2 regions of the Enterobacter cloacae complex sp. 394F7 genome follow, and region 1 is predicted to be linked to the other one. Evidence: predicted binding sites of a transcription regulator. Region 1 holds the regulator's gene; the other holds the start of a gene.
The links. Region 1 encodes Fur, which represses iron uptake genes when iron is present. Its sites were predicted from a motif close to ATAATAATGAGAACNACTATCAA; they were not measured.
Positions count from the first base shown of each region.

Region 2: a site for Fur is predicted at 2,346-2,368, ahead of zupT (zinc transporter ZupT). Genes of this name have one in related genera too.

Region 1 covers NZ_JBXWCS010000009.1:111,757-117,869, forward strand. Annotated here, with positions in the region: gene glnS (glutamine--tRNA ligase) at 1-1,166, shown strand, start outside; gene chiP (chitoporin ChiP) at 1,613-3,010, shown strand; gene chiQ (ChiQ/YbfN family lipoprotein) at 3,055-3,384, shown strand; gene fur (ferric iron uptake transcriptional regulator) at 3,491-3,937, opposite strand; gene fldA (flavodoxin FldA) at 4,228-4,758, opposite strand; gene ybfE (LexA regulated protein) at 4,914-5,201, opposite strand; gene ybfF (esterase) at 5,330-6,103, opposite strand.
Region 2 covers NZ_JBXWCS010000006.1:125,817-131,929, forward strand. Annotated here, with positions in the region: gene AC2FAK_RS11055 (fimbria/pilus outer membrane usher protein) at 1-481, opposite strand, end outside; gene AC2FAK_RS11060 (fimbrial-like protein) at 560-1,135, opposite strand; gene zupT (zinc transporter ZupT) at 1,560-2,333, opposite strand; gene ygiD (4,5-DOPA-extradiol-dioxygenase) at 2,530-3,318, shown strand; gene AC2FAK_RS11075 (glutathionylspermidine synthase family protein) at 3,410-4,570, opposite strand; gene AC2FAK_RS11080 (DUF1190 family protein) at 4,573-5,238, opposite strand; gene tolC (outer membrane channel protein TolC) at 5,429-6,113, opposite strand, start outside.

The DNA.
Region 1 (6,113 bases):
AAGGTAAAGCGTGCCTGCGTGCCAAAATCGATATGGCATCACCGTTTATCGTGATGCGCGACCCGGTGCTTTACCGCATTAAATTCGCTGAACATCACCAGACCGGTAACAAGTGGTGCATCTACCCGATGTACGACTTCACCCACTGCATCAGCGATGCGCTGGAAGGCATCACCCACTCGCTGTGTACGCTGGAATTCCAGGACAACCGTCGTCTGTACGACTGGGTGCTGGATAACATCACAATTCCGGTGCATCCGCGTCAGTACGAGTTCTCTCGTCTGAATCTGGAATACACCGTGATGTCCAAGCGTAAGCTGAACCTGCTGGTGACCGATAAGCACGTTGAAGGCTGGGACGACCCACGTATGCCGACCATCTCCGGTCTGCGCCGTCGTGGCTACACCGCGGCGTCAATCCGTGAGTTCTGCAAACGCATTGGCGTGACCAAGCAGGATAACACCATTGAGATGGCGTCTCTGGAATCCTGCATTCGTGAAGATCTGAACGAAAACGCGCCGCGCGCGATGGCCGTTATCGACCCGGTAAAACTGGTTATCGAAAACTATCCGCAGGGTGCGAGCGAAATGGTCTCGATGCCTAACCATCCGAACAAACCGGAGATGGGCAGTCGTGACGTACCGTTCAGTGGTGAAATCTGGATCGATCGTGCTGACTTCCGCGAAGAAGCGAACAAACAGTACAAGCGACTGGTGCTCGGTAAAGAGGTGCGTCTGCGTAACGCCTATGTGATCAAGGCTGAGCGCGTAGAAAAAGATGCGGAAGGCAACATCACCACGATCTTCTGCACATACGATGCCGAGACCCTGAGCAAAGATCCGGCGGACGGTCGTAAGGTGAAAGGCGTGATCCACTGGGTCAGTGCATCACACGCGCTGCCGGTAGAGATTCGTCTGTACGATCGTCTGTTCAGCGTGCCTAACCCAGGCGCAGCTGAAGACTTCCTGGCGACCATCAACCCGGAATCGCTGGTCATTAAACAGGGTTACGCTGAGCCATCCCTGAAAGCGGCTGAGGCGGGTAAAGCCTTCCAGTTTGAACGTGAAGGTTACTTCTGCCTGGACAGCCGTCACAGCACCGCTGAAAAACCGGTATTTAACCGTACGGTTGGTCTGCGTGATACCTGGACGAAGATCGGCGAATAATAACGCCGCGCTGGTCAATGAGAAACAAACGCCGCGTAATGCGGCGTTTTTTTATAGAGTGATCATGCCTTTAAAGCAGTAGCCAAATAGCGTTTATAAAAATAACAGGTCAATGTGGTGCTACTTATTTTTTTTAAAAAAAGTTTATCCCCTTTCAAAAGTCTGACGCACCGTAAAAAGAATATCATTTAACGCGTTACTTATTGAAAATCGGCCTTTTCCCCCGCCAGTACTGGCATCCCGTTAAATGTTACAAAGCACTACCAATTATGTGCTCTTCGTCATAATCCTGAGTTTTAGCCACCGAAAAGCATTGATAATTCGCGTCGCGAAAAATAACCTAAAGACGGTAGTTATTCGAGGGTATTTCCGACTACCCCTGACCATCAGGTCTTTTATATTTTTCGCCGTTTTAGGCGTTTTAATTCGTCAAAGAGGAATAATCTATGCGTACGTTCAGTGGCAAACGTAGTGCGCTGGCGCTGGCTATTGCCGGTGTGACAGCAATGTCAGGCCTGGTGGTGACGCCAGACGCTAAAGCAGCAGGCTTCATCGATGATTCAACCCTCACGGGCGGTATTTATTACTGGCAGCGTGAACGTGACCGTAAAGATGTCACGGAAGATAAATATAAAACGAACCTTTCTCACTCTACCTGGAACGCCAATCTGGATTTCCAGTCTGGTTACGCTGCCGATATGTTCGGTCTGGATATTGCCGCCTTCACGGCAATTGAAATGGCGGAAAATGGTGACAGCGGCCACCCGAACGAAATAGCCTTCTCCTCCAGTAATAAAGCGTATAAAGAAGACTGGTCCGGAGATAAAAGCGGTATCAGCCTGTATAAAGCTGCCGCGAAATTTAAATACGGCCCGGTATGGGCGCGCGGTGGTTATATTCAGCCAACCGGTCAAACCCTGTTAGCACCGCACTGGAGCTTTATGCCAGGTACCTATCAGGGGGCAGAAGCGGGCGCCAATTTTGATTACGGTGACGCAGGTGCGTTGAGCTTCTCGTATATGTGGACCAACGAGTATAAAGCGCCATGGCATATCGAAATGGACAAGTTCTACCAGAACGATAAAAAGACCAAAGTGGATTATCTTCACTCGCTGGGCGCGAAGTACGACTTTAAAAATGATTTAGTGCTTGAAGCGGCATTTGGTCAGGCGGAAGGTTATATCGATCAGTATTTTGCTAAGGCCAGTTATAAATTTGACATCGCGGGTAGCCCGCTGAGTACCAGCTACCAGTTCTACGGTACGCGAGATAAAGTCAGTGATGGTGGCGTGAATGATATTTATGACGGCACGGCGTGGTTGCAGGCGCTGACCTTCGGCTACAAAGTCGGTCAGGTAGATTTGCGTCTTGAAGGAACGTGGGTTAAAGCGGAAGGGCAGCAGGGCTACTTCCTGCAGCGTATGACCCCAACCTATGCATCTTCAAACGGTCGTCTGGATATCTGGTGGGATAACCGTTCCGACTTCAATGCCGATGGCGAAAAAGCAGTCTTCTTCGGCGCAATGTATGATCTGAAAAACTGGAACCTGCCAGGCTGGGCGGTGGGGGCATCTTACGCCTACGCATGGGATGCGAAGCCTGCTGATATGGCAACGCCAGACGCATACTACGATCCAAACTATCGTCTCAAAGAATCCGCTTACAGCCTGGATGCGATCTACACCCTGCAGGATGGTCGCGCCAAAGGTACTATGTTCAAACTGCACTTTACACAATACGACAACCACTCCGATATCCCGAGCTACGCCGGCGGTTACGGCAACATCTTCCAGGATGAACGCGACGTGAAATTCATGGTTATCGCACCGTTCACCATCTTCTGATGACTCGTCCGGCGGGGTAATTCCCGCCGGACCGGAGACTACATATGAAAAAGATTGTAATCGTCGCGTTGCTGGCATCGGGACTGGTGGCTTGTGCGCAGAATCAGGCCCCGAAAGAGGACTCCCGTCTGAAAGAAGCCTACAGCGCGTGTATCAATACGGCGGAAGGTTCGCCGGAGAAGATCGAAGCCTGTCAGAGCGTGCTGAATGTGCTGAAAAAAGAGAAAGCGCATGAACAGTTCGCAACCCAGGAGAATATTCGCGTAATGGATTACCAGGCCTGTATCCAGGCGCGTAAAACCGGTAACGATCAGGAAGTCGCGAAGCGTTGCGATCAGATCTGGAAAGAGATTCGCAGCAACAACAGCCTTTAACCCGCTGTTATCATGCCCGGTAGCGCTGCGCTGCCGGGCTTTTTTTTGCCAGACCGCAGGCAAAAAAAAAGCCAACCTTGCGGCTGGCTCAGAGTATGAAACGTGTTTATTTCGCGTCGTGCGCGTGATCGTCTTCGCGGCAATCGCCTTCAGCGCAGTGACCATACAGGTACAGGCTGTGGTTCGTCAGGCGGATACCGTGACGTGCGGCGATTTCACGCTGGCGAGATTCAATGGAATCATCGCTGAATTCAATGACCTTGCCGCAATCCAGGCAGATCAGGTGATCGTGGTGATGCTGTTGAGTCAGTTCGAATACAGATTTACCGCCTTCGAAATTATGACGGGTGACAATGCCCGCGTCATCAAACTGGTTCAGCACACGATAGACGGTTGCCAGCCCAATCTCTTCGCCCATGTCGATAAGACGCTTATAAAGGTCTTCCGCACTGACATGGTGATTGTCTGGACCCTGAAGCACTTCAAGGATTTTTAACCGAGGAAGCGTAACTTTCAGGCCAGCCTTCTTTAATGCGGTATTGTTGTCAGTCATGCGGAATCTGTCCTGTTGCTAAACGATTCACTTCTGTAGGAAGTGACAGAAATTGCACCCGGGATAATGCGTCTCATTATAGAACTGCCATGGCTAAATGAAAACTGCAAGTCTCAGGTAAAGTATGCTTATAAAAACGTGGTATCACCAACAAACTTGCATTGTGAAAGCCACGTTTTATCAGGGGGTCATTGTACAGGTCTGGGCGAAAAAGTTAAAAGATTGTAGCAATTAATTTAATCGGTTTGACCTGGTTTATGGGCGCAACCACCGTTGCGCCGCAAGAATCATCAGGCGTTAAGAATATCGTCCAGGTGCAGCTCTTCACGGATCTGCTTAACCCATTTTTCAACGCGCTCGGCGGTCAGTTCTGGCTGACGATCTTCGTCAATCGCCAGACCCACGAAGTGATCGTCGTCTGCCAGACCTTTAGACGCTTCGAAGTGGTAACCAGCGGTAGGCCAGTGACCTACAATAACGGCACCGTTTGGCTCAATAATGTCGCGGATGGTGCCCAGCGCATCACAGAAGTACTCTGCATAATCTTCCTGGTCGCCGCAGCCAAACAGGGCAACCAGCTTGCCGTTGAAATCCACCTCTTCCAGCGTTGGGAAGAAATCATCCCAGTCACACTGGGCTTCACCGTAATACCAGGTCGGAATACCCAGCAGCAGGATGTCATAGCCTTCGAGATCTTCTTTGCTGCTCTTGGCGATGTCGTGCACATCGGCAACGTCTTTACCGAGCTGTTTCTGAATGTTTTTTGCGATATTTTCGGTATTGCCGGTATCACTGCCGAAGAAAATGCCGATAATTGCCATGAGTAAAATAACCTCTTGATACTTAATGGTATGGTGGCGCAATTTGTCCACGGATAAAGGCAATAATAGCAGAACAGGCAACCCTGCGGAAACAGCTATCGCGCAGGACTGCACTCTGTGCTACATGAAAAGGGTAATAAAGGGATTTTTCGGACTTATGCCTTACTGCGCATGGTCTCGAGTTGGGTGAGTAACATCTCTTCGATCAGCTCGCTGCGGCTGATATTACGCGCGTCAGCCAGTTCGTTTAGCGCATCGACAGCGTCGGCGTTGAGCTTCAGTTCGACACGCTTAAGCCCACGATTTTTATCGCGTTTAAGCTGGTTGCGTTTATTAATACGCAGCTGTTCGTCGCGCGAAAGCGGATTCGTTTTTGGTCGTCCCGGTCGACGCTCATTCGCGAACAGATCTAGTGTCGTACGGTCCGTTTGTTCTTTGGCCATGATTCTGAGACTTCGGGGGAAACACGCCGCCCTGCTAATGCCTGGGCGATAAGCGCGCCATCATACATCACCAAAAACGGCACGCCAACGACTGGAAGCCCGCAGCCTTCCAGTCGCTCTCTTTTTAATCAATTTGCCGTATCAGTCAGATAGCGGCGAATGGCGCGTAAGACGGCATCTGGTTTTTCCGCATGAACCCAATGTCCGGCGCCAGCTATGACATGAGCGCGTGCCTGCGGGAATTGCGCCAGCAGGGTATCGCGACAGGCGTCGGTAACGTAGGGCGAATTGCCGCCACGAATGAAGAGGGTAGGGTGCGGCCATGCCGGAACGGTTTCCCAACCGACGATGTTATCGTACTGCTCCCACAGCACCGGCACGTTGAACCGCCACTGGCCGTCAACGAACGATTTCAGCAGAAACTGGATAACCCCTTCTTCATCCAGATGCTCACGCATAACGACGGCTGCCTGTTGGCGCGTCGAGACGCCAGCGTTGGTCACCGCGTTGATGGCGGCGAAAATCTCATCATGGCGACGGACGTGGTAATCCACCGGGGCGACATCTATGACCACCAGGCCACTTATTCTTTCTGGTGCCAGAGCCGTCAGGGCCATGACCGCTTTGCCGCCCATTGAATGCCCGATCAACGTCACTTTCTCGAGATTGTTGGCATCCAGCGTATCCAGCAGATCCTGCGCCATGGCCGCATAGGTCATCTCTTCTGAACGCCCGGAAAGGCCATGATTTCGCATATCCACCTGCAAAATATCGTGATCGGTAACCAGATCGCGTGCCAGCACGCCCAGGTTATCCAGGCTGCCAAACAGCCCGTGAACCAGTACGATGGGAGGATTCGTGTTCGGCGATTGTGCAGATTGCGCTCGGGTATTCAATTTCATGGCAAAGTTC
Region 2 (6,113 bases), on a different contig from region 1:
AGTTCTTCGCCTGATATTTCATCCATGCCTGGGGAACGGTGACGGAAAGCACCATCGTCCCTTTATTAAGGGAAAAGCCCAGTTCCGGAACAGCCGAAAGATCAAGGCAACGTCCGTCCTGAGAATAATGGAGCCGCGAAATAAAATCGGTGCTCAGCCCGAAAGCGGATAACTGCCCGGCATTCACGCAAATTTGCGAACCGCTTTCGTTTTCCGTTGCGATCCACTCCATTGTTGCGGATTGAGGCAACGTGTTTTTATTGACCTGAATGCGGACGAGATAGCTACCCGGCGCGATGTGGCCTTTTTTCTCAAACTGTGAAATATCAATATTACTTCGGTCTTCAACGTCAATCATATCTGTGTTGAATTCAACCGCGGAGACTGGCAACACGAATAAAGCTGAGTAAAGTGTGGCACTCAGCGAATACTTTATAAAAGCAGAGAGGCGGGAGAGTTGATGCGCTGAGTGTTTTAGCATAAATCCGTTTCGCTTTTAAAAAGAAGGCATAAAAGCCGATGAGTCCTTCATCGGCTACGTTTTCAGACGGCAATCTAATTACTTGTATTCAAGGATATAGTTCGCCTGGGCCTGAACGTTACCCGGGGTAGCCTGGCTGCCAGCTACCGGTTCCATGCGGGCTTTGAAGTTCAGTTCCTGATAGGCGTTTGTGGTAGGGAATGACACTTCAATCGGCGTACCCAGCGTGACTTTATTGCTGCCGCTATCCAGCAAGCGAACGCCCACACCTGTTGCACCGCCGATGTTGCCATCAAGCGTGTTTTTCATCAGACTGGTGTCGGTCGAAACGGTACTTGCGGAGGCAAAGGTGACCTTGACTTTGTCGATCGTGGTGGTGGTTTGTCCGGTGGTAGAAGAGAGAATGCAATCCTGCAGGTGGATATTCACGTCAACCGGCAGCGAGTTTTTACCGCTGTTCAGCACGCTATCCGCGACTTCACCTAATTCAATCGTCTGATTTTCATCTCCCGGGGTGATAGAGCAAGGCGCACTGATAACTTCACCGGTGAACGTGATCTTCCCCGAGCCCTGGTTATCTGCTGCCATAGCAGTAAATGACAGACCAGAAAGCAATGCAGTTGTCGCAACTGCCAGAATAGTCTTGTTAAACATGAAGATATAATCCTTTATCTAAGAGTGGATGGCGCAATACTTTTAATGAATTAATATTGCAACACTTTTATTTCATTAAAGCGGTCGAAATATACCAGTCGCAATATGGTTCATCTCGTGAGTATTTCTAAATGGGGAATTTAGAGGCTATTAATAAATCATTTGAAATTATAAATGGGAAAAATGCTGTTGCTCTGCAGCCAGAATGCTCGGTTTAAATAGTGATTGACATCAACCTTTTGAGTTTTTTTAAATACACGAAGCGGTAATTATTTTACGGGGAATAGTTATAAATAATATTTCTTAAGTGAATTCTATGGCGATTAGAAAGTATGGTGCCGGACTTTGTATCATTAATACTGATAGTTGGCATTCACTGACATTAAAAGAAATTGCGCTCCCTCAAATAAGGAAGCGCAACCGTTCAACCAATACCCGCCGTTTGTAACAACACCAGGCTTAATCCCATTACAGACATTCCGCACAACACCCCATAACTCGGATTGTTGTTAGGATCGATCTCTTTCGCCAGCGGCATCAGTTCATCAACCGACAGCGCCACCATAATCCCGGCAACCGCGGCCATAATGGCGGCCATCACCACCGGCGAAACCAGGCTTCCCAGTATCAGCCACGCCAGTACGCCCCCGAGAATTTCTGCCATTCCCGATATTCCGGCCCAGAACACGGCGGTGCGTTTTGACCCCGTGGCGGCATAAACCGGCCCGGCAACGGCCAGCCCTTCAGGAATATTGTGTAAGGCCACCGCCAGGGCGATACCCAGCCCCATCTCCAGATTGCTGCTGGCGGTGACATAAGTCGCGACACCCTCCGGGAAGTTGTGCAGGCTGATGCCGAGCGTCAGGAGGATGGCAGTACGTTTAATCTTTTGCGGCACCGGCGCGACGCTTTTTTGCATTAAATCCTGCGGATGTGCATGGGGCAACATGCGATCGAGGGCAAAATAGCCCAGCAGACCAAACACAAACATGCCATAACCCAGTACCGGAGACATGCCTTCTGTGCCCAGTGCGGCAGGCAGCATCTCCATCAGAGAGATGAGCAGCATAATGCCGGCAGCAAATCCCAGTGAAAAGGCCAGCACGCGGTTAGACGGCTTTTGACCAAGCACACCGAGGATCGCACCGATAAAGGTGGCGGCACCCGCCAGGATGGTCAGGATCAAGGGGACGGACATGCAAGGCTCCTTGTGATAATGATTCTCATTAATACTAATAATTCACGTTGGCCAAAGCGAGAGGGGAACCTCTGTTTTACATATTCCTTACATTCAAATTTCCTGATGATGATCTTCACGCTTATCTGCGTTCATCTTTGTCGTGTTAAGCGTAATGTAGCACCATCAAATTGACACCTTCTGTAAGGATATCACCATGACTTCTTCACGTATGCCAGCACTGTTTTTAGGCCACGGTAGCCCAATGAACGTTCTGGAAGACAACGTCTACACCCGCACATGGCGTCACCTGGGCGAGACGTTGCCGCGTCCGAAGGCGATTGTGGTGGTGTCTGCACACTGGTTCACCCGTGGCACTGGCGTAACTGCCATGGAGGCGCCAAAAACAATCCATGATTTTGGCGGTTTCCCGCAGGCGTTGTACGACACGCATTATCCGGCCCCCGGCTCGCCCGAGCTGGCACAGAAGCTGGTGAATTTGCTGGCACCTGTCCCGGTCGCGCTGGATAAAGAGGCCTGGGGCTTTGACCACGGCTCGTGGGGCGTGCTGATAAAAATGTACCCGGACGCCGACATCCCGATGGTGCAGTTGAGTATCGACAGTACTAAACCGGCAGCCTGGCACATGGAGATGGGCCGCAAGCTGGCTACGCTTCGTGATGAAGGCATTATGCTGGTGGCAAGCGGTAACGTGGTACACAACCTGCGCACGGCGCGCTGGCACGGTGAAAATACACCTTACCCATGGGCAACGTCCTTTAACGATTACGTCAAAGACAATCTGACCTGGCAGGGCCCGGTTGAGCAGCATCCGCTGGTGAACTATCTGGATCACGAAGGCGGTTCGCTCTCTAACCCAACGCCGGAACACTTCCTGCCGCTGCTGTACGTTCTTGGCGCGTGGGATGGTCAGGAACCGGTGACGATCCCGGTCGACGGTATTGAGATGGGGAGTTTGAGTATGCTGTCGGTGCAGGTGGGGTAATAAAAGCAAAGCGGCAACCTGCGGTTGCCGTTTTTAGTGTTTACACCCTCTCCCGTGGGAGAGGGCCGGGGTGAGGGCATCAGGCCGCACTCTACTCAACAAAAATATGCGGATAGAACCGTGACAGATCCTGGGTGATCAGCGCGCGATCTTCGCGGATGCCAATCCCGGCTGGCTGATCGTTGATGAGCCAGCTGCCAATCAGCGTATAGCTGTCGCCAAATTTCGGCAGCTGATAAAACGCCTGGACGATCATTCCTTCTTCGCCGTAAGGCCCTTCAACCGCTTCCAGCGTTTTACCGTTTTCGATAATGGAGACGTTTGCCCCCTCGCGGGAGAAGATTGGCTTCACGACATATTTTTTCATTTGCGGATAATCATCTTCCGCAAAGTATGCCGGCAGCAGGTTCGGGTGGTTCGGGAACATTTCCCACAGCATCGGCAGCAGGGCTTTGTTGGAGATGATGCTCTTCCACGCCGGTTCCAGCCAGCGCACGCCAGCGTCTTCCAGCTTGGTGGAGAACATCTCACGCAGCATATATTCCCACGGGTAGAGCTTGAACAGGTTACTGATCACCTGATCCTGCAGGTCAGTAAACTGACCTTTCTCGCCCAGACCGATATCTTCTATATAGAGAAACTCGGTGGCGACTTCCGCTTCGGCAGCACAATCCTGCAGATACTGAACCGTTCCACGATCTTCTTCCGTGTCACGGCAGCAGGCGAGATGCAGCAGGTTGAAACCGTGCTGTTCACGCAGCTCGGCGAAACGCTCAATCAACTTTTCCTGCAGGCTATTGAACTGGTCGCTCTCTTCCGGCAGGTTTCCGGCGTTCATCTGGTCTTCCAGCCAGATCCACTGGAAGAAGGCCGCTTCATACAGAGAGGTTGGCGTATCGGCGTTATTTTCAAGAAGCTTAGGTTCACCCACGCCGTCCCACGCCAGATCAAGGCGAGAATAGAGCGAGGGCTGGCTGGTTTTCCACGACTGGCGCACAAAGCCCCAGGTGTGCTTCGGAATGCGGAATTTAGCCATCAGCTCGTCGCTGTCGATCACTTTCTCGACAACCTTTAGGCACATCTGATGCAGTTCTGCCGTCACCGCTTCCAGTTTTTCCACCTGAGCGAGCGTCAGTTTGTAGTAAGCATCTTCACACCAGTACGGCTCGCCATACATGGTGTGGAAGTTAAAACCGTATTCGGTCGCTTTTTCGCGCCAGTCCGGGCGCTCGGTGATACTGACTCGTTCCATGATCAGCCGCCCATTGAGCGAGTTGACGTACCCGTCGCGCTGCGCTGCATGCTGGTCTGTTTCGCCACAGATTCACCGAACCCGCCGCGGGTGATGGTGCTGGTGGTAGCCGGTTTCGGAGCCATCGCCGTTTTCGGTACGGTCACGGTGCGGCCAGGCGTTGCTGCGCCATAGCCTTTGCCGCTGGCATCGGTGTATTGGCCGTAGGCCGGGCTGGCCGGGTTTTTCGAGCTAAACAGCGGCTGCTGCTGGTAACCCGCACCGCCGCCCATCAGGCGGCCCATCATATAGCCGGCCATCAGTGGCATCCAGAAGCTGCCGCTGGACTGAGCCTGCGCCTGATTTTCTGGCGCCGTTCCCGCCTGAGCCGGTGTCTGTTGACACTGGCCTTCACCGAACTCTGCCACGCAGTCTTCGCGTGTGGCATATTTCGGTGCGGTACGTTCCGCTTCTTTCAGGGCGTTGTTATAGGCGGTCTTACATTCTGCCGCGTTACCGGTTGCGGCTGAGCAGTCCTCTGCGTTTTGATACAGAGAGACCGTTTCATCGCTTTTCTCACAGCCTGCCAGCATAAAGACAGCGGTAACCGCCAGCGCAACAGGGGTGAGGTGACGCGCGTTCCAGCTTTTGCGGAACGAAGCGTGATTTATGGATTTTGTCCGTTTCATATTTGTCTTCCAGGACCCAGTGGTTATAACGCTCAGGATAGAGGATGAGTGGTTGAAAATGAAGCGAAGAGGGTCGGAATCAGGGGGATCTTTACGTTGGCTTACGTTCGGATGTGATTCAGATGCTCCCTCTCCCTGTGGGAGAGGGCTGGGGTGAGGGCATCAGGCCGCAGTGGGCCTGATGACACTCTTATTGACGGAACGGATTGCTGCCGGTGTTGGTACGCGCAGCGGCTGGCTGTGCAGCAGGCGCGCTGCTGTTAGCGTTGAAGTTATCAACCGCAGCAACCTGCTCCGGATTCTCCGGTGCCACGCTGTCCGGCGAGGTTGAGACCGGTTTACCCAGCGCATTGTTCAGCGCCAGCAGGTCCTGCTCGTTCAGCGTACCCAGCGCCTGCTTGATGTTCAGTTGGTTAATCAGGTACTGGTAACGCGCGCTGGAGAGCTGCTGTTTCGCGTTATACAGCGTGGTGGTCGCGTCCAGCACGTCAACAATGGTACGGGTACCGACGGAGTAACCGGCTTCCATTGCATCCAGGGAGCTTTGGGCAGACACAACGGCCTGTTTATACGCGTTGATGCTGCTGATAGAAGCGTTCACGTTGTTGAACGACGAACGCACGGTCTGCACCACGTTGCGGTGTGCGCTTTCCAGCTGCTCGCTTGCGCCAACAAAGTTGTACTGCGCCTGTTTCACCTGAGAATTCACCAAACCGCCCTGATACAGCGGCAGTGAGAAGCTCAGGCCGACTTTGTTCTGGCCCTGGTTGCTGTCGTCATACTGGGCGGTGTTGGTTTTAGAACCGCTGTAGCTGGTATCAGACACGCCGGTGGAGGCGCTCAGGCTCAGGGTTGGCAGGTGGCCATCCTGCGCC